3 regions of the Mesorhizobium sp. B2-8-3 genome follow, and region 3 is predicted to be linked to each of the others. Evidence: predicted binding sites of a transcription regulator. Region 3 holds the regulator's gene; each other region holds the start of a gene.
The links. Region 3 encodes PhoB, which activates phosphate uptake and scavenging genes when phosphate is short. Its sites were predicted from a motif close to TGTCATNNANCTGTCAT; they were not measured.
Positions count from the first base shown of each region.

Region 1: FJ418_RS08585 (PhoX family phosphatase) is a predicted target of PhoB. The motif match lies at 2,004-2,020, and genes of this name have one in related genera.
Region 2: FJ418_RS18630 (esterase-like activity of phytase family protein) is a predicted target of PhoB. The motif match lies at 4,246-4,262, and genes of this name have one in related genera.

Region 1 covers NZ_VFTW01000004.1:171,312-177,467, forward strand. Annotated here, with positions in the region: gene FJ418_RS08565 (DMT family transporter) at 1-324, shown strand, start outside; gene FJ418_RS08570 (helix-turn-helix transcriptional regulator) at 395-664, opposite strand; gene FJ418_RS08575 (phosphatase PAP2 family protein) at 754-1,455, opposite strand; gene FJ418_RS08580 (hypothetical protein) at 1,474-1,812, opposite strand; gene FJ418_RS08585 (PhoX family phosphatase) at 2,083-4,080, shown strand; partial or broken gene FJ418_RS32350 (GNAT family N-acetyltransferase) at 4,322-4,632, opposite strand; gene FJ418_RS08595 (phosphatidylglycerol lysyltransferase domain-containing protein) at 4,895-5,932, shown strand; gene FJ418_RS08600 (dienelactone hydrolase) at 5,960-6,156, opposite strand, start outside.
Region 2 covers NZ_VFTW01000012.1:45,473-51,628, reverse strand. Annotated here, with positions in the region: gene FJ418_RS18640 (MFS transporter) at 1-1,087, shown strand, start outside; gene FJ418_RS18635 (MATE family efflux transporter) at 1,095-2,561, opposite strand; gene FJ418_RS18630 (esterase-like activity of phytase family protein) at 2,664-4,145, opposite strand; gene FJ418_RS18625 (LacI family DNA-binding transcriptional regulator) at 4,313-5,338, opposite strand; gene FJ418_RS18620 (Gfo/Idh/MocA family oxidoreductase) at 5,539-6,156, shown strand, end outside.
Region 3 covers NZ_VFTW01000038.1:5,592-11,747, forward strand. Annotated here, with positions in the region: gene xylF (D-xylose ABC transporter substrate-binding protein) at 1-987, opposite strand, end outside; gene FJ418_RS30145 (ROK family protein) at 1,258-2,499, shown strand; gene phoB (phosphate regulon transcriptional regulator PhoB) at 2,821-3,510, opposite strand; gene phoU (phosphate signaling complex protein PhoU) at 3,527-4,234, opposite strand; gene pstB (phosphate ABC transporter ATP-binding protein PstB) at 4,255-5,058, opposite strand; gene pstA (phosphate ABC transporter permease PstA) at 5,055-5,906, opposite strand; gene pstC (phosphate ABC transporter permease subunit PstC) at 5,910-6,156, opposite strand, start outside.

The sequences.
Region 1 (6,156 bases), on a different contig from region 3:
TTCGTCGCGATCATCCTCGGTCTCGCAGCACCCTGGCTCGCGGTTGCGCTGCCGAGCGATCTCTGGCTTCCCTTGGGCGCGGTGGCGCTGCTGTCGCTCGCCGGGCAATTTTTGATGAGCTGGTCCTACGCCCGTGCCGAGGCGCAATATCTAATTCCGACCGAATACTCGGCCTTCATCTGGGCGATCGCGCTTGGCTGGTTCTTTTTCGGCGAAACGGTGGCCTGGACCACGCTGACGGGGGCATGCCTCATCGTCGCCGGCTGCCTGATTGCCGCGCGCGCCAATCCGAAGCTTGCCGAGCCGATCGAAGCGGCGATGTGAGAGAGCGCGGCATTGGGCGGTAAATCCGGCCGCAACGGCGCCGATTCTTCCGCACCGCCGCGGTGGCGGCTCAGCCCTGCGGGTTCTGCGACGCGGTAGTCTTGAGGCGCACGCCCCTGCCGCCGCGCTCGCTGGCCTGGTTCTCGCCGATCAGCTCCACGCCGACCTCGTCGAGCGCCTGGATGACCTTCGTCAGCGTGTCGACCACGCCTCGGACGACGCCGTCGCTCGCTTCCATGCGCTGGATCGTCGGCAGCGAGACGCCGGCGCGCTCGGCGAGCGTCTTCTGGTCGATGCCGGTCAACGCCCGCGCGGCGCGCATCTGTGCGGCAGTGATCATCGGCCGGAATCCGTCTTTGAAGCTGTAGGAGATGTATATTGTAAATATTACAATGTTTCAAGCATCATTTTATATGCCTCAGCCATCGATCAGTCGCTGTCGGCCACTACTTTGCGTCGCTGCAGCAGGCGCGCCGCAAGCCAGCACAGCATGGCCCATGCGAAGCCCGCGCACCAGCCGGCAAGCACGTCGGACGGCCAGTGCACGCCAAGATAGACGCGGCTGGCGCCGATCAGCACCGTGGTGAGCACGGCAAGGCCAAGCACGAAGACTTTCGTCCTGCGGTCCGGCAGGAAGCGGGCCGCCAGCGAGCCGAGGGTCAGATAGGTCACCGCCGACAGCATCGCGTGGCCGCTGGGAAACGAGAGCGAAGTCTCGGTGACGAGATGCGAGACGAGATCGGGGCGCGGCCGGTCGACCTCGAATTTGAGCAGGCTGGAAAGCACTTGCCCGCCCGCCACGGCCGCGAACATGAACAGAGCTGTCAGGGGTCTGCGGAGCAAGAGCAGATAGACGATCGTCGCCGTCGTGATCAGCGCCAGCACGGCGGTGCTGCCCAGCGCGGTGACGTCGCGCACCGCGCCTTCGAGCCAGGGTGGACCGATCGGACTGTCCGGCTGCCCGGCATGGCGGAAGGCAAGCAGGATTTCCGTATCGAAGGCATGTGGCGTGGTGGCGCGCGCCACCTCGATGAGCTCCACCAGGCCCCATAGACCGCCGGCGATCGCCAGCCCGGCCAGCAGCACCGGGAATTCCAACTTGTTGAGCAGCGCGTTGGCGGTCGATTTCATTCGGGCCCTTGGGTCCAGCTACAGCCGTTGCATATAGGGCCCGAGCGTGATCAGCGCGACGGCGGCGACCGCCAGCACCATGCCGGTCGCTTGCAAGGCGTTTAGCCGTTCGCCGAAGAAGGCGAGCGCCACGGCATTGACCGAGACGAGCTGGATGACCGCCGACAGGCTGAACGACACCGACATGCCGAACTCGCGCACCAGCCGCAGCATGATCAGATTGCCGGCCGTGTAGAGCGCCAGGGTCAAAAGAAGCTTGGCCAGGCTCGGCGCCATCCCCCAATGCTTGGCCGCCATCGCCGCCAGCAGGAACATCACCGTCGAAATGCCGAGCTGCGCCAGTCCCCAGAAACTCACCTTGTCGTCCCCTTCTTGAAGCGCCATCGCCACGCCGGCCGCAGCCTTTGTTTCCGAAGCGGACGAAACCGTCAAGCTGGGTGGTGGAGGATAGGGCGAAGGCCGCGGCAAGCCCCTTCTCCCCGTCACTATACGGGTGAAAGGGACCGACATCGACGACTTCGCCAATCACCGGGGGTACATCGAAGCCATGTCACGAAAATGTGATCGGCGCGCTTTAGGGGTCGAAAGGTCAAAATCCCAGCCACCTCAAGAAGCCAGAGGAATCCCATGACCGTGACCCCTGAGACCCGCTTCCGCACCAGCCTGCTCGAGGAAAATGACGGCCCGCCCGTCAATCCGACCGACAACCGCACCATGGGCGAGATCATCGCCGCGCGTTTCTCGCGCCGCGGCTTTCTCATGGGCTCGCTGGCCGTCTCGGCCATTGCCGCCACCGTCAGCCCGCTAGCGCTGATCGCCGCCGACGAGGCGCGCGCCGCAGAGGCTTCGGCCTTCAAGTTCGACGAGCTCGAGGCCGGCATCGACGACAAGCACCATGTCGCGCCGGGCTATGACGCCGACGTGCTGTTGCGCTGGGGCGATCCGCTGTTCGCCGACTCACCGGAGTTCGATCCGGCAAAACAATCGGCCGAAGCCCAGGCCAGACAGTTCGGCTACAACAACGACTATGTCGGCTATATCCCGATCGACGGCTCCGCCGAGCACGGCTTGCTGGTGGTCAATCACGAATACACCAACCCGCATCTGATGTTCCCCGGCATCGTCTCGATCGTCGAGAAGGACGGCAAGAAGGCCGCCGAGGTGGCGCCGCTCTCCAAGGAGCAGGTCGATGTCGAGATGGCCGCGCATGGCGGCACGATCGTCGAAATCCGCAAGCAGGGCGGCAAGTGGCAGGTCGTGCGCGACGGCAAGCTCAACCGCCGCATCACCTCCAACACCGAGATGGCGCTGTCCGGCCCGGTCGCCGGCCATGATCGCGTCAAGACCAATGCCGATCCGTCCGGCGCCAAGGTCATAGGCACCGTCAACAACTGCGCCGGCGGCGTCACGCCCTGGGGCACCTATGTGATGGCCGAGGAGAACATCCACGGCTATTTCTCGGGCGAATTGCCGGAGGGCCACAGGGAAGCCGCCAATTACAAGCGCCTCGGCATCCCCGAAGGCGCCTATGAGTGGGGCGCGCATTATGATCGCTTCAACCTTGCCAAGGAGCCGAATGAGCCCAATCGCTTCGGCTGGATCGTCGAGGTCGATGTCAACGATCCGGCTTCGGTGCCGAGGAAGCGCACCGCCATGGGCCGTTTCAAGCATGAGGGCGCCGAATCGATCGTCGCCAGGGATGGCCGCGTCGTCTTCTATCTCGGCGACGACGAACGCTTCGACTACGTCTACAAATTCGTCACCGCCGGCAAGTTCAATCCCGATGACCGCGCGGCCAACATGAACCTGCTCGACGACGGCACGCTGCATGTGGCGAAGTTCGCCGAGGACGGCTCGGTAGAATGGATGCCGATCGTGTTCGGGCAGGGCCCGCTGACGGCCGAGAACGGTTTTGCGTCCCAGGCCGACGTGCTCATCGAGACGCGGCGCGCCGCCGACCTGCTCGGCGCCACCAAGATGGACCGGCCGGAGGACATCCAGCCGAATGCCGGCAACGGCAAGGTCTATGTCATGCTGACCAACAACACCAAGCGCAAGGCCGAGCAGGTCGACGCCGCCAATCCGCGCGCCGGCAACGCCTTCGGCCACATCATCGAGATCATCGAGGACGGCGGCGACTTCGCCGCCCCCAAGGGCAAATGGGAAGTGCTGCTGAAATGCGGCGATCCGTCGGTGGCCGATGTCGGCGCCACCTTCTCCACCGCGACCACCGCCCATGGCTGGTTCGGCATGCCGGACAATTGCGCCGTCGATTCGGCCGGACGTCTGTGGGTCGCCACCGACGGCCAGGGTCCGAAGGCCACCGGCCGCACCGATGGCCTGTGGGCGGTCGACACCGAAGGCCCGGCGCGCGCGACTTCAAAACTGTTCTTCCGCGTGCCGATCGGCGCCGAAATGTGCGGCCCGCTCTTCGCGCCGGACGACCAGACCGCTTTCGTCGCCGTCCAGCATCCGGGCGACGGCGGCGAGGACTGGGAAGGCTTTGGCCGCCCGTCCTATTACGAGGACCCGTCGACCCGCTGGCCGGACTTCAAGCCGGACATGCCGGTGCGGCCGTCCGTCGTTGCGATTACGAAGCAGGGCGGCGGCAAGATCGCGGTGTGATGCGCTGAGGGTAGCGCAAACGTTGGGGATTGGCGGAAGCCTCCCCAACGTCGTCATTCTAGGGCGAAGCAGGAGCGAAGCTCCGTCGCGGACCCTGCAATCCATGCCGTGACCGCGATCACAGGGCGCAGCGGAGCAGAATTCTGCACGTTGCAACGCTCGCATGTCACGGAATGGATCCTCGGGTCTGCGCTGCGTCGCTGCGCTCCTCGCTCCGCCCGTGGATGACGAAGCCGAGCAGTCACTTCGCGCGTTGAAGCATCGCCATGTTCATCCTGTTCCTCAGGCGGAAGCCGATCGACTCGTAAAGCCCGATCCCGCAGCATTGCTGTCATAGGCGTGCAGGTACGCGACCTCGCCGCGTGCCGCGATCCGGCCCGCCACGAACACCGACAGCAGGCGGGCAAGGCCGCGGAAATCCGGATGCGTGCAGACGCCGCTGAGTTCCGGGCAACCGGGCTGCCTCATGCGCTCGCCGGCCATCGCCGCCAGCCTGCCGTCGATCCTGATGCCCCAGAAATCGCCGAGGCTCGGCGCCTCCAGCGTGAACGGCCGGGCTTGGTGAGAGACGCGAGCAAACAGCGCCACGCTGCGCGTCACGCCCGGTTGCGCGACGCCGAGGGACTGCGCCAAGCCGACGCGCGCATGGCGCGTTTCGCCCGGCCGATGGACGATACTGGACGCTTTCGGACGTTTGCCCTTCATTCGCCGCCAATTGCATCCTATATCGCGCTGGCGCGACGTGGCCGGCAGCGGTCGCCAGCGATTCGCGACCTGAGGGCGGCAGGTCATCCATTCTTGGCACGCGGAGCTCATGGCGCCCCTGCGCATCTATTTCGACAGGCTTCTCGACGCCGTGGCGCCCAAGGTTCCGCGGCGCGAACTGACCGATGCCGAGCGCCTGGCGCTGGTGCGCCGCCACGGCGATTTCTCGCTCGCCTATTCCACGGCCGTGCAGAAGAAACTGTCCTATTTCAGCGATGGCGACGGCTATATCGCCTTCGGCACCAAGATGAGCCGTCATTTCGCGCTGGGCGATCCGGTCGCCGACCCGGCCGACCGCCCGGCCTATATCAAGCGATTCGTCGAGGCCGGCGGCGGCCCGTGGTTCGTCCAGGTCGGCGCCGATACCGCCAAGGTGCTGGCCGGTCTCGGCTACCAGGTCAATCGCCTCGGCATCGACACCAGGCTGCTTTTGCCGGCGCATGATTTTTCCGGCAAGCGCAACGAGACCGTGCGCTATTCCGAACGCTGGCTGATGAAGAAGGGTTTTATCCTCGCCGAGGACAGGGGCGACGGGCTGCAGGAGGAGATCATTCAGCTTTCCGCCGACTGGCGCAAGGAGCGCATCATCAAGCGCTGGGAGATGGGTTTCCTCAACCGCCGCTTCTCCGAAGAGCTCGGCGCCGACATGCGCCGCTTCCTTCTGCACGGCCCCGAAGGCCGGCTTCTCGCCATTCTCGATTTCGACCCGCTGTTTCGCGACGGCAAGGTCATCGGCTACACCACCTCCTTCAAGCGCAAGCAGGTCGACGCGACGCCGCATGCTGAAATCGGCTTGACCAAATTCGCCGTCGACCGCTTTCGCGAGGAAGGCATTTCTGAGGTGACGCTCGGCCTCTCGCCGCTGCTCGATATCGAGCCGAGCGGCTTCGCCGAATCGGATTTCTGGCGCGGCGCCTTCCAGCGCGCCTACAACTCGCCTTGGGTCAACCGCTCGCGCTTCAACCTGCAGGGCCAGGCGGCCTTCAAGCGCCGCTTCCACGGCGTCGAGGAGCCGACCTACATCGCCTTCCGCAAAGGGACTTTCGTGGAAATGCTGGGGCTGCTGCGCCTGCTGAAGGCGATTTGAGCCGGCAAACGCCGGGCCCCAAGGCACTTATTGGGATTGCTGCCGATCTATCAAATGCTTGCGGAAAAACGCCAGCACCTCCGCGTTGAACGCCTTATGAAACGCCGCGCGGTCGAATCCCGGGGCGTCGACGCAGGCGTCGTTGCGGCTCTGCGGCGGGCACGGCGTCAGGAATGAGAAATGGACGGCGTTGGGCACGGTGCGAAAGTCCGGCCTCGCGGGCA
Region 2 (6,156 bases), on a different contig from region 3:
CGTGATCTACAAGCAGGAATTCGGCTTTTCGCAGATCACGCTGACGCTGGTCTATGCCGTCTATGTGGTCGGCAATCTGGCGGCGCTGCTGTTTTTCGGCCGTCTCTCGGATGCCGTCGGCCGCCGCCCCGCCGCGCTTGCCGCGATGGCTGTTGCGGTGGTCAGCGCGTTGTCCTTCCTCTTCGCCGAAGACCTCGCCTGGCTCGACATCGCCCGCATCCTGAGCGGGCTCGGCATCGGCGTCGGCGCAGGCGCCGGCACCGCCTGGCTGGCCGAACTGATCGAGGGCAAGGACAAGTCGCGCGCCGCCGTCATCGCCACCAGCACCAACTTTGTCGGCCTCGGGGCCGGCGCGCTCGTGGCGGGGGTGCTCGCCCAATTCGCGCCATGGCCGCTCAGGCTGACATTTGCCGTCTATCTCGTCCTGCTTGGGCTCGTCACCCTGCTGATCTGGCGCACGCGGGAAACCGTCTCCAGGCCTGGACGGTTCTCCGACGTCTCGCTGCGGCCGCAGCTTTCGGTGCCTGACGGTATCCGCGCGCAGTTCGTGGCGCCGGCGGTGACCGGTTTCGGCGCCATGGCGCTGGTCGGCTTCTATGCCGCGCTGGCGCCGAGCATTCTCGCGCAGCAGCTGCACGTGACCAATCATGCCGAAGCCGGCGGGCTTTTCTTCGAGCTGTCGAGCGTGGCGGCCATCACCATCGTCGGCACCGCCTGGTTCTTCAGCCGCTCCACCATGCTCGCGGCGCTGGCGCTGATGATCCCCGCCGTGGCGCTGATCGTGGCGGCGCAGGTCTACGCCTCGATGGCGCTCATGATCGCCGCGACGGCGGTCTGCGGCGTGGCGGCGGCGCTTGGCTATCGCGGCGGCCTGCAAGTGGTCAATCAGATCGCGCCGGCCGACCGCCGCGCCGAGGTGGTGTCGGCCTTCTTCATCTGCTGCTTCTGCGGCAACGCGCTGCCGGTGATCGGCATCGGCATCCTGTCCAGCCTGGCGAGCGCCACCGTGGCAAGCCTGGCCTTTGCCGGCATGATCATCGTCTTCTCGCTGGTCGCGCTCGGCTTTGGCGTCAGATATGCACGGTAGGTCTTGGCTATTCGGTCTCCGGCAGGAGCTGCGCGCGTTGGCGCGGCATGCCAAGGCCGGTGTCGGGCGGCTCGCCCGCCGCCGGCCGATCCTCGATCATATGCATGGTGCGCCAGCGGCCGAAGCGATAATAGGCGGCGGCCAGCACCAGCGAAGCGATCGAGCCCGCCGGAAAGCTCCACCACAGCGCCTCCTGGCCGATGACGCTGCGCATGGAATAGGCAAAGCCGGTGCGAATGATCAACACCGAGATGATCAGGATGATGAGCGGCGGCATGACGGCGCCGGTGGCGCGCACCGTGGCGAACAGCACGATCGTGATGCCGAACAGGATGAACGACCAGGACGCTATCCTGTTGATGTGGGCGGCGATGTCGATCGCGGCGCTGTCGTTGCTGAGGAAGAGGCTGAGCACCGCGCGGTCGAAGACGAAAAGCAGCGCCACCAGCGCGCCGGTCAACACCAGGTTGAAGCCCACGCCGGACGCCGCGACCTTGCCGATGCGGTCCCAGCGCCCGGCGCCGACATTCTGCGCCGCCATCGAGGAGACGGCGGCGCCGATCGCCAGAGCCGGCATCTGGATATAGGTCCAGAGCTGCGCGGCGATGCCGTAAGCGGCAGCGACCTGCGAGCCGTAGGAATTGACGATGCCCATCACGGTCAATGCCGCGGCCGAGATGACGATCATCTGCAGGCCCATCGGAATGCCCTTGAAGACGACGATGCGCAGCAGCGCCGGGTCGGGCCTGAGCAGGGCGAGGTCGGCGCCCGCCAACCGCAGCGGGTGTTTGCGGGCATAGAGCACGATCAGGATGGCGATCACGCTGACCGTCTGGCCTATGAGCGTCGAAGTCGCCGAGCCGGCGATGCCGAGCTCGGGGAAGGGGCCGATGCCGCGGATCAGCAAGGGATTGAGCACGACGTCGAGAACGACCGCCAGCGCCATGAAGACAAACGGCGTGCGCGAATCGCCGGCGCCGCGCAGCACGGTCATGACGAAGGACAAAAGGTTCATCATCGGCACGGCGACAAAGATGATGCGCAGGTAGGCGCGCGCCAGCGGCAAGGCATCCGCCGGCGTGCCGAGCCCGGTGAGGATGGCGTCGACCCAGACCCAGCCGCAGACCGCGAACACCACGGAAACCAGGAAGAAGAAGGTGGCGCTGGTGCCGACGATGCGCCTGGCTTCCGGCAGATCGCGGGCGCCGACGGACTGCGCGACCAGAATGGTCGCCGCCATGCCGATGCCGAACACCGTGCCAAGGATCAGGAACAGCACCAGATTGGCGTTGGAGGTCGCCGTCAGCGCCGCTTCGCCAAGGAAGCGCCCCACCCAGACGGCATTGATCGAGCCGTTCAGCGACTGCAGCACGTTGGAGCCCAGCACCGGCAGGGCGAACAAAAGCAGCGTGCGCGGAATGGGGCCGCTGGTCAGGTCGCCGGTCCGCCGGCGGGTGGGCTTCTTGTCATCCATGGCAGCACCGAAAATGAATCAGGCCCGCGATGGTATCGCAGGCCTGATGGTCATGCATCCTTTTCAGGATCAGCGGGATGACGGGCATTCGCCCGTCGCCGGTTACTGGCCGGCGACAGTGTTCCCAGACAGGCCGGGGATTGTCACCTGATAGACGAGGAAGGTGGTGTCGACATCGGCGCCATCCTCGGCCTTGTACGAAGCGCCGACCTGGAAGCCGTCCTGGGTGAGGAAGTCGTTGTCGTTGGCGACGAACAGGAAATAGTCGTCGGGCAGCTTCGGATCGAGCACGGAGACCAGCGACATCGCCTCCCACTTCTCCGAAAGGTTGTCCTTGTCGTTCGGCGCGCCATTGTGCAGGCCGAAGCGGCCGAGCTCGCCCTTGTCGTTGATGTCGATGAACGAGGTAAGCTTGGCCGGCGTCACCGACGGGTCGAGCACGCCCTTCGGCGCGACCGGCTTGTCGGCCGCGTCGAACGGACCGTTGGCGATATCGGTGGCGGCGGAAAGGTCGACGATCTCGATCTTGCGATAGAGCGACTCGTCGCCCTTGAGACCCTGGCCGTTGCCCGAGTCGCGCGCCAGCATCAGGAAGCTCTTGTCGGAGAGCGCAACGATCTCGCTCTGCGCGGCCACCTTGGTCTTGCCTTTGGCATCCTTGAACACCGGCAGCGGCACGACATATTCGTGCGCCAGCTTGAGGTGGGCGAGGTCGGAAGCATTATAGACCAGCGCGCGGGTGTTCTGGCGGGTCGAGCCGGAATCGCCGCCGTCCTGGCGGGCCGCCGACTGCAGCACGGCGATCAGGAACTTGCCGTCGGGCGTCATCGACATGCCTTCGAGCCCCTGGTTGTTCTGGCGGCCGGTCTCCGGGTCCTTCGGATCGGGCTCGGCGGCGCCCGGGCCAGGGTTGTCGGAGGCGAAATTCGGCTTGCCGTGGCGCATCGGCACAAGGGCCGCGGGCGGTTGCGTCGCCGACATCAGGTGGCCGTCGGCCGAAAAACGGTAGATGTTGGGGCCATATTCGTCGGAGATGAACATCGTGCCGTCCGCCAGCCGTGCGATCGCTTCGTTATCCAACGCCAGCTTGCCGTTGTCGGCCTGCGGCAGGATCGGCATGTCGCCGGCGGCTTCGCGCACGCCGTTCAACGGATCGAGGCCGGTGGCGTCGGCGCCCTTGTCGTCGGTCAACAGCATCGTGTCGGCGAGCGTCGCCTTGACGCCGGTCTGTTCCTGTCCAGCAGCGGGCGCTGCGCCAGGAGCGGTCGGGGCCAGCTCGATCGAAATGGTGTTGAGACGCGGGCGATAGTCGGTGGTGCCGACGACATTGTAGCCGCGATCCGGCAGCAGCCAGAGCGAACCCTTGTAGCCGGCGCCATCACGCGCCCAGGACTTGGTGTCGATCGCCATGCCGGACCCTGAACCGAAGGTCTCGCCGAACTTGTCCTTCTGGCTGGCCGGGATGCGGCCGATGCCGACCAGCCCCTTGTTGACATAGGCAACGCCGTCGGCGAGCGCCGGGGTGAGGGCGGTGAACAGGGCAAGCGCCGCGCCGAGCGCGACGGTTCGGTTAAGGTGTTTCATCGATATCCCCTTCTTGACGAGCAGAGCGGCCAGTGGCTCAAAAAGGCGCGGCATCGACGATGCGGCCAGCCCTGGCCGTCGAGCGGTCTAGGACGTGAACGTGATGGTTGCGTGACAGGCGGAGGTTCTTTCCTTCTTCCAAAGGGGGAGAAGGAAAGCGCTTCCGCTCAATCGCTCTCCCGAACGACCAGCTCCAGCGGCCAAACCTCGCGGATGATGCGTGTGCCTTCGGGGCCGGCGAAGGCGGGAAGCGAGGCGAACAGCATCTCGGCCAGCCTCCGGCCCATCGGCTCCAGCGATGGACGGAAGGCTGTCAGAGTCGGCGAGAAATAGCGGCAGAGCGGCGTGTCGACGATGACGGTCACGGCGATGTCGTGACCCGGCCGGATGCCCATCTCGGCCAGTGCCTTGCAGCCGCCGAGCGCCATGGCGTCGTTGTTGAAGATGATTGCCGTCGGTCGGTCCTTGGAGAGCATGACGCGCGGCGTCACCTGGTAGCCGCCGGCCTCGTTGATGAAGCCCTCGGCGATCAGGCCGAGGTCAACCTCGATGCCGTGCCGTTTCAGCGCCTTGCGATAGCCGTCGAGGAAGAGATATCCGAAATTGAGGTTGAGCGCCGGGCGGATGGCGGCGATGCGACGATGGCCGCGCGCGACCAGCCGGTCGACCGCGTCGCTGCCCGCCTTCTCGAAATCGAGATCAAGCGAAGGGTAGGACTTGCCGCCCGAGCGGCTGCGGCCGAGTGTTGCGAAGGGAAAGCCTCGCTCGGTCAGATAGTCGATGCGTTCGTCCTCGCGCCGCGTCCAGGCCAGCACCACCGCGTCGGCGCGGCGGGTCTCGACGACGCGGCGCAGGCGCTCCTGCTGGTAGTCGCCAGGCGCGCCCATCACCACGATCAGATCGAGCCCGCTTTCGGCCAGCCGCGCCTGCAGGCCGGTCAGGAACGGGATGAAGAACGGCTCGCCATATTGCTGGTCACCCGGATGCGGCTGCAGCATGAAGGCGACGGAATGGGTGGCGCCTTGCCGCAAGCTGCGGCCGGATTGGTTGGGCGCGTAGTTCAGCAGCTTGGCGGCTTCCAGCACGCGCCGGCGGGTGTCGGCATTGACGTCGGCGCGGCCGTTCAGCGCCCGCGACACGGTGCCGATCGAAATGTTCAGGTGACGCGCAAGGTCGTGGATGCTGGACGCCAAGGACGGTTCTCCCCCTGCCTTGGCTAGCACCGGCTGCCGCTCAGGCCAAGGCTTCGGGACAATTTTCGACAAGCAGCCGATTGACATTCTACGCCATCGGGTGTGTTCTCGTAAACGTTTACGGAAAAACGTTTACGGTTGATGCCGCGGATGCCCCGTGACACTCGGCCTGGAGGGGCCGAGCCGAGGAGGAGTGCTGGATGATGAAGGTCGTCCTGGTCGGGTGCGGAGCCATGAGCAAGCACTGGCTCGATGCCGCAAGGCGGATCGACGGGCTCGCCATTGCCGGCCTTGTCGATCTCGATGCCGAACGGGCGCAAGCGAGGGCGCGCGAATACGGGCTCTCCAATGCAGTGGTCAGCACAAGCCTCGACGCCGTTCTCGATGAGACCAAGCCCGACGCCGTATTCGATGTCGTGGTCCCGGCTGCCCGCCGCGAAGTCGCGCTTTCGGCCTTCGCCCATCATTGCCATTTGCTCACCGAAAAGCCGCTGGCCGACAGCCCGGACAATGCGCGCGCCATCATCAAGGCGGCGCGCAAGGCCAGGCGCGTCCATGCCGTCGTCCAGAACCGGCGCTACGTCGCCAATGTCAGGCGCATCAGGCGCTTTCTTGATTCAGGCGCCATCGGCGCGGCGACCAGCATCCACGCCGATTTCTTCGTCGCGCCGCATTTCGGCGGCTTTCGCGAGGAGATGCGCCACGTGCTGCTGCTCGACATGGCGATCCACACTTTCGACGCCGCGCGCTACATGGTCGCCGGCGAACCGGCCAGCGTCTACTGCCAGGAATGGGAGCCGGCCAATTCCTGGTACCGG
Region 3 (6,156 bases):
CTTGATCCAGCCGGCGTCGATGACGACGTTGAGATTGTCCTTGGTGATCGCGATCGGAGTCAGGAACAGCGACTTGACGGTGTTGCCGCCGGGCGTCGTGAAGTCCTTGGCGCCGGCGATGTCGCCCATCTTCTTGCCGTCGGCGAGCTGCAAGGCGATCTCGGCGGCGTTCTTGCCGAGCTCGCGCGCGTCTTTCCACACCGACACGGTCTGCGTGCCGAGCGCGATGCGGTTGAGCGCCGCGTGGTCGCCGTCCTGGCCCGAGACCGGAACGGTGCCGGCCAGGCCTTGCGCCGTCAGCGCCGCGACGACGCCGCCTGCGGTGCCGTCATTGGCCGCCACGACCGCGTCGACCTTGTTGTCGTTGGCGGTCAGGAACTGCTCCATGTTCTTCTGCGCGTTGGCGGGCAGCCAACCGTCGGTATAGGCCTCGCCGACATTCTTGATCTTGCCGCTGTCGATCGCCTCCTTCAGCACTTCCATGGAGCCCGAGAACAGGAAGTCGGCGTTCGGATCGGCGCCCGAGCCCTTGATGAAGACATAATTGCCTTCCGGCTTGACCTTGAACACCTCGCGGGCCTGCATGCGGCCGACTTCCTTGTTGTCGAAGGTCAGGTAGAACACGTCCTTGTTCTCGATCAGGCGGTCGTAGCCGACGACCGGAATGCCTTCATCGAGCGCCTTCTGCACCGCCGGGCCGATTGCCGAGGCATCCTGCGCCAGGATGATCAGCGCGTTGGCGCCTTGCGAGATCAGGCTTTCGACGTCGGTCAGCTGCTTGCCCGGATTGGACTGCGCGTCGGCCGAGATGTACTTGTCGCCGGCGGCCTCAATGGCGGCCTTCATCGCCGCTTCGTCGGTCTTCCAGCGCTCTTCCTGGAAATTCGACCACGACACGCCGATCACCTTGTCCTTCGCCTCGGCGACCGACGCCAGCGTCAGCGACATGGCAACGCCCGCCAGAATGGCGGCTGCGAATTTCTTCATGATATCCTCCCTGCGCCTGTGCGGCGCGACCCAGACTGGCCCGAAGGCCGGCATAGAGGCTTTTTTTCGAGCCTCAAAAAAATAGTGATCCAGCAAAACGACGCTGTCAACTGCGATTCTGATGGGTTTTGATGGGTCAGGGCATTTTTTTCGACATCCGCAATAAATAATGACACAGGCTGCGGCTTCTGCCACTATCCCTAGCATGTCACCGACAGGCCATGGCATCATCATCACAAGGCCGCGATGACTGGGAGGACGTGCGAGACGATGTCGGTCGGAATCCGTCACGACGATTTGCGCCGGCGCAACCGCGCCATGGTGATTTCGGCCGTGCGCCGCGCCGGCCAGCCCTCGCGCACGGAGATTGCTGCCACCACCGGGCTCAGCCACTCGACCATTTCGGCGATCTCCGCCGATCTGATCCAGGAAGGCATTCTCACCGAAAGCAAGGCCAGCGAGCCGACGGCGTTGAAACGCGGCCGGCCGCAGATCGGTCTGGCGCTGAACCCCGAAGCCGCCGCGGTGCTGACCGTGGTGCTGTCGCTGAACTTCCTGTCGGTCGCCGTGATCGATTATGCCGGCCAGGTGGTTGCCGAGGAGCAGCAGCGCCTCGACACGCTTGTCATGCCCCGCGACGAGCTGATCGGCGAATGCATGGCGATCGTGCGGCGCCGGCTGGGGGATCCCGACCTCGACGTGGGCAGCGTCGCCCGCATCGCCATGGGCATTCAAGGCATCACCGATTCCCATTCACGCGCCATGCTGTGGTCGCCGATCACGCCGCTGACCGACATCCCTTTCGCCGACCTCCTCGAAAGGGAATTCGGTATTCCCGCCACCATGGAGAACGACTGCAACATGATGGCGGTGGCGCTGCAATGGCGCGATCCCGAGCGCTATCGCGACGACTTCATCGCCATCCTGCTCTCGCACGGTATCGGCATGGGCCTTGTGCTGAAGGGCGCGCTGTTCAGCGGCACGCATTCCTCCGGCGGCGAGTTCGGCCATATGATCCATCGTCCGGGCGGCGCGCTTTGCCGCTGCGGCCGCCGCGGCTGCGTCGAGGCCTATGCCGGCAATTACGCGATCTGGCGCAGCGCCATGGGAATAAGCGAGGACGCCACCCCGACCGACGTCGGCGACGCCGATATGCGCGCGCTGGCCGCGAAAGCCCGGCAGGAGGACGGACCCGAACGGGAGGCTTATCGCCGGGCCGGCGAAGCGCTCGGTTTCGGCCTCGGCAGCCTGTTCGCCCTCATCGACCCGGCGCCTGTCGCCATGGTCGGCGTAAGCGCGGCCGCCTTCGACCTGATCGAGCCGGCGCTGCGAGAGGCGATCGCCCAGACCGCCGGCGGCCAGCACTCGGAATCGATCTCCTTCGACACCGAGCCGAACGAACTGCCGCTTATCCGCGAAGGCTGCGCCATGCGCGCGCTGACCTTCGTCGATCAGGAGATTTTCGCGCCGGGGGTGCAGGCCAGAGCGGGGGCCGGGAAGAACGTGGCCTGAGCGAACATGGCGCTGAAGCCGCGAATCGCACCAACGTTGGAGATTGGCCGAAGCCACCGCGACTTCGTCATTCCAGGGCGGAGCAAGGAGCGAAGCGACGCGCGCAGACCCTGGAATCCATGCCGTTACCTCGATCGTAGGGTGCAGCGGTGCAGAGTTCTGCGCCATAGCGGCGCGTGGAAGTCACGGCATGGATCCTCGGGTCTGCGCTGCGTCGCTACGCTCCTTGCTCCGCCCGTGGATGACGAAGCGCAAGCGTCTCGACTACCCACCAGCGTTAATGTTGGAGTGCCGATCCCGTCGGAACTTCCGCCCTCGGGACTAATCCTCCCTGATCGCGTACCCCGCCCCGCGGATGGTGCGGATGACGTCCGGCATGCGGCCGTTGTTGACCGCCTTGCGCAGGCGCCCGACATGGACGTCCACGGTGCGCTCGTCGATATAGATCGTCTCGCCCCAGACATTGTCGAGCAGCTGGCTGCGCGAGAACACGCGGCCGGGATGACGCATCATGAATTCGAGCAGGCGGAACTCGGTCGGGCCGAGCCTGATCTCGCTCTTCTTGCGGTAGACCCGGTGCGATTCGCGGTCGAGCACGATGTCGCCGACCTTGAGCACGCTGGACAGCACCTCCGGCTTGGCGCGGCGCAGCAGCGCCTTGACGCGCGCCATGAACTCCGGCGTCGAGAATGGCTTGACCAGATAGTCGTCGGCGCCGGTCGAGAGGCCGCGCACGCGGTCGCTTTCCTCGCCGCGCGCCGTCAGCATGATGATCGGCAGCCGCTCGGTCTCGGGCCGCATCCTGAGACGCCGGCAGAGCTCGATGCCGGAAACCGCCGGCACCATCCAGTCGAGCACGAGCAGGTCGGGAACGTTTTCCTGAAGGCGGATTTCGGCCTCGTCGCCGCGGGTCACCACTTCGACCTGGTAACCCTCGGATTCGAGATTGTAGCGGAGCAGCACCCCCAGCGGCTCCTCGTCCTCCACCACCATGATGCGTGGCGCGATCATTGGGGTAACCTTTTCGTCAGGCCGCCGGCGCCGACATTGCGGTCTCGTCCTGCTTCGGACGATTGGCGGGCAATTGCGTGCCGGTCAGCACATAATAGGCATTCTCGGCGATGTTGGTCACATGGTCGCCGATGCGCTCGAGGTTCTTGGCGCAGAACAGAAGATGCGTGCAAGCGGTGATGTTGCGCGGGTCTTCCATCATGTAGGTCAACAGCTCGCGGAAGACGGACGTGTATTTGACGTCGATGCGCTCGTCGTCGTTGCGAAGCTTGGCCAGCGCCGTGGCATCGCCCACCATGTATTCCTGGATCACGGCCTGGACCTGGATCAGCACCAGCTGCGCCATCGAATCGATCGAATGCGTGAGGTCGCGCGGCGCGGCGCTGACGCCGACCGAGCCGACGCGCTTGGCGATGTTCTTGGCGAGATCGCCGATGCGTTCGAGGTCGCCCGCCATGCGGATCGAGCCGACCACGTTGCGCAGGTCGTCCGCCATCGGCTGCCGCTTGGCGATCAGCGTGATGGCGCGGTCGTCGAGCTCGCGCTGACGAGCGTCCATGATGGCGTCGTCGGAGACGACGCGCTGCGCCAGCGCATTGTCGGTCTCGAGCAGCGCCCTGGTCGCACCGCCGACCATGGAGCTGGCGAGATCGCCCATGTCGTTGATGAGCCGGCTGATCTGCCTCAGATCCTCGTCGAAGGAGGCGACGGTATGTTCGGCCATGATGATGTCCTCGTATGAACTCAGCCGAAGCGGCCGGTTATGTAGTCCTGCGTGCGCTTCTCGCGAGGCGAGGTGAAGATCTTCTCGGTCCGGTCGAACTCCACCAGCTCGCCCAGATACATGAACGCCGTCTGCCGCGACACGCGCGCCGCCTGCTGCATGTTGTGGGTGACGATGACGATCGTGTAGTCGGCCTGCAACTCGTCGATCAGTTCCTCGATCTTGGCGGTCGACAGCGGATCGAGCGCCGAGGCCGGCTCGTCGAGCAGGATGACCTCGGGCTTCACCGCCACGGTGCGGGCGATGCACAGGCGCTGCTGCTGGCCGCCCGAGAGGCTGAGGCCGCTGGCGTTGAGCTTGTCCTTGACCTCGGTCCACAGCGCGGCGCGCTTCAGCGCCTGCTCGACGCGGCTATCCATCTCGGCCTTGCTGATCTTCTCATAGAGCCTGACGCCGAAGGCGATGTTCTCGTAGATCGACATCGGGAACGGCGTCGGCTTCTGGAACACCATGCCGATCTTGGTGCGCAGCAGGTTGAGGTCCTGCGAGCGGTCGAGGATGTTCTTGCCGTCGAGCAGCACCTGGCCCTCGGCGCTCTGCTTCGGATAGAGCTCGTAGATGCGGTTGAGCACGCGCAGCAGCGTCGACTTCCCGCAGCCCGACGGGCCGATGAAGGCTGTCACGCTGCGCTCGGGCAGGGACAGGTTGATGTCCTTCAGCGCCTTCGACTGGCCATAGTAGAAATTGAGGTTCTTGACCTCGATCTTGGCCTTCTCGACGGTCGTATCGGCTGCGTTCAGGTCGGTGGACAACATCGGTTTCATCTGTCCTCTCTGCGTCCGGTTAGGCTGCGGGCGATGATGCTCAGCCCGAGAACCGTCAGGGTGATTATGAGTGCGCCCGTCCAGGCCAGTTGCTGCCATTCCTCGTAAGGGCTGAGAGCGAACTGGAAGATGGTCACCGGCAGGCTGGCCATCGGCGCATTGAGATTGCTCGACCAGAACTGGTTGTTGAGCGCGGTGAAGAGAAGCGGCGCCGTCTCGCCGGAGATGCGGGCGATCGCCAGCAGGATTCCGGTGACGATGCCCGACATTGCCGCGCGGTAGGCGACGGAGCGGATCACCACCCAGCGCGGCGCGCCGATGGCGGCGCCTGCTTCGCGCAGCGCGTTGGGCACAAGGTTCAGCATGTCCTCGGTGGTGCGCACCACGACGGGGATCACCAGGATCGACAGCGCGACGGCGCCGGCAATCGCCGAGAAGTGCCCCATCGGCCGCACCATCAGCTCATAGACGAACAGGCCGATGATGATCGATGGCGCAGACAACAGGATGTCGTTGATGAAGCGCACCACCGTCGTGAGCTTCGAGAAGCGGCCATATTCGGCCATGTAGGTGCCAGCCAGCACGCCGATCGGCGTGCCGACGACGATGCCGATGATCGTCATGACGATGCTGCCGTAGATGGCGTTGAGCAGGCCGCCGGCGTCGCCGGGCGGCGGCGTCATTTCAGTGAACACCGCCAGGTTCACCCCGGAGAGCCCCTTGTAGAGCAAGGCGCCGAGGATCAGCGCCAGCCAGGCGAGGCCGATGCCGGCCGCGACGACGCACAGCGCCATCATCACGGCATTCTTGCGTTTGCGGCTTTGGTGAAGCGATGCGGCAGTCGACATCGGTCAGGCTCCCGTGCGGCTATCGATGCGCAACAGCATGTAGCGTGCAAGCGCGAGGATGATGAAGGTGATGATGAACAGGATCAGGCCGAGCGATACAAGCGAGGATGTATAGAGATTGCCGTCGGCTTCGGTGAATTCGTTGGCGATGGTCGCCGAGATCGTCGTGCCCGGCGCAAACAGCGAGGCGCTGATGCGGTGCGCGTTGCCGATGACGAAGGTAACCGCCATCGTCTCGCCGAGCGCGCGG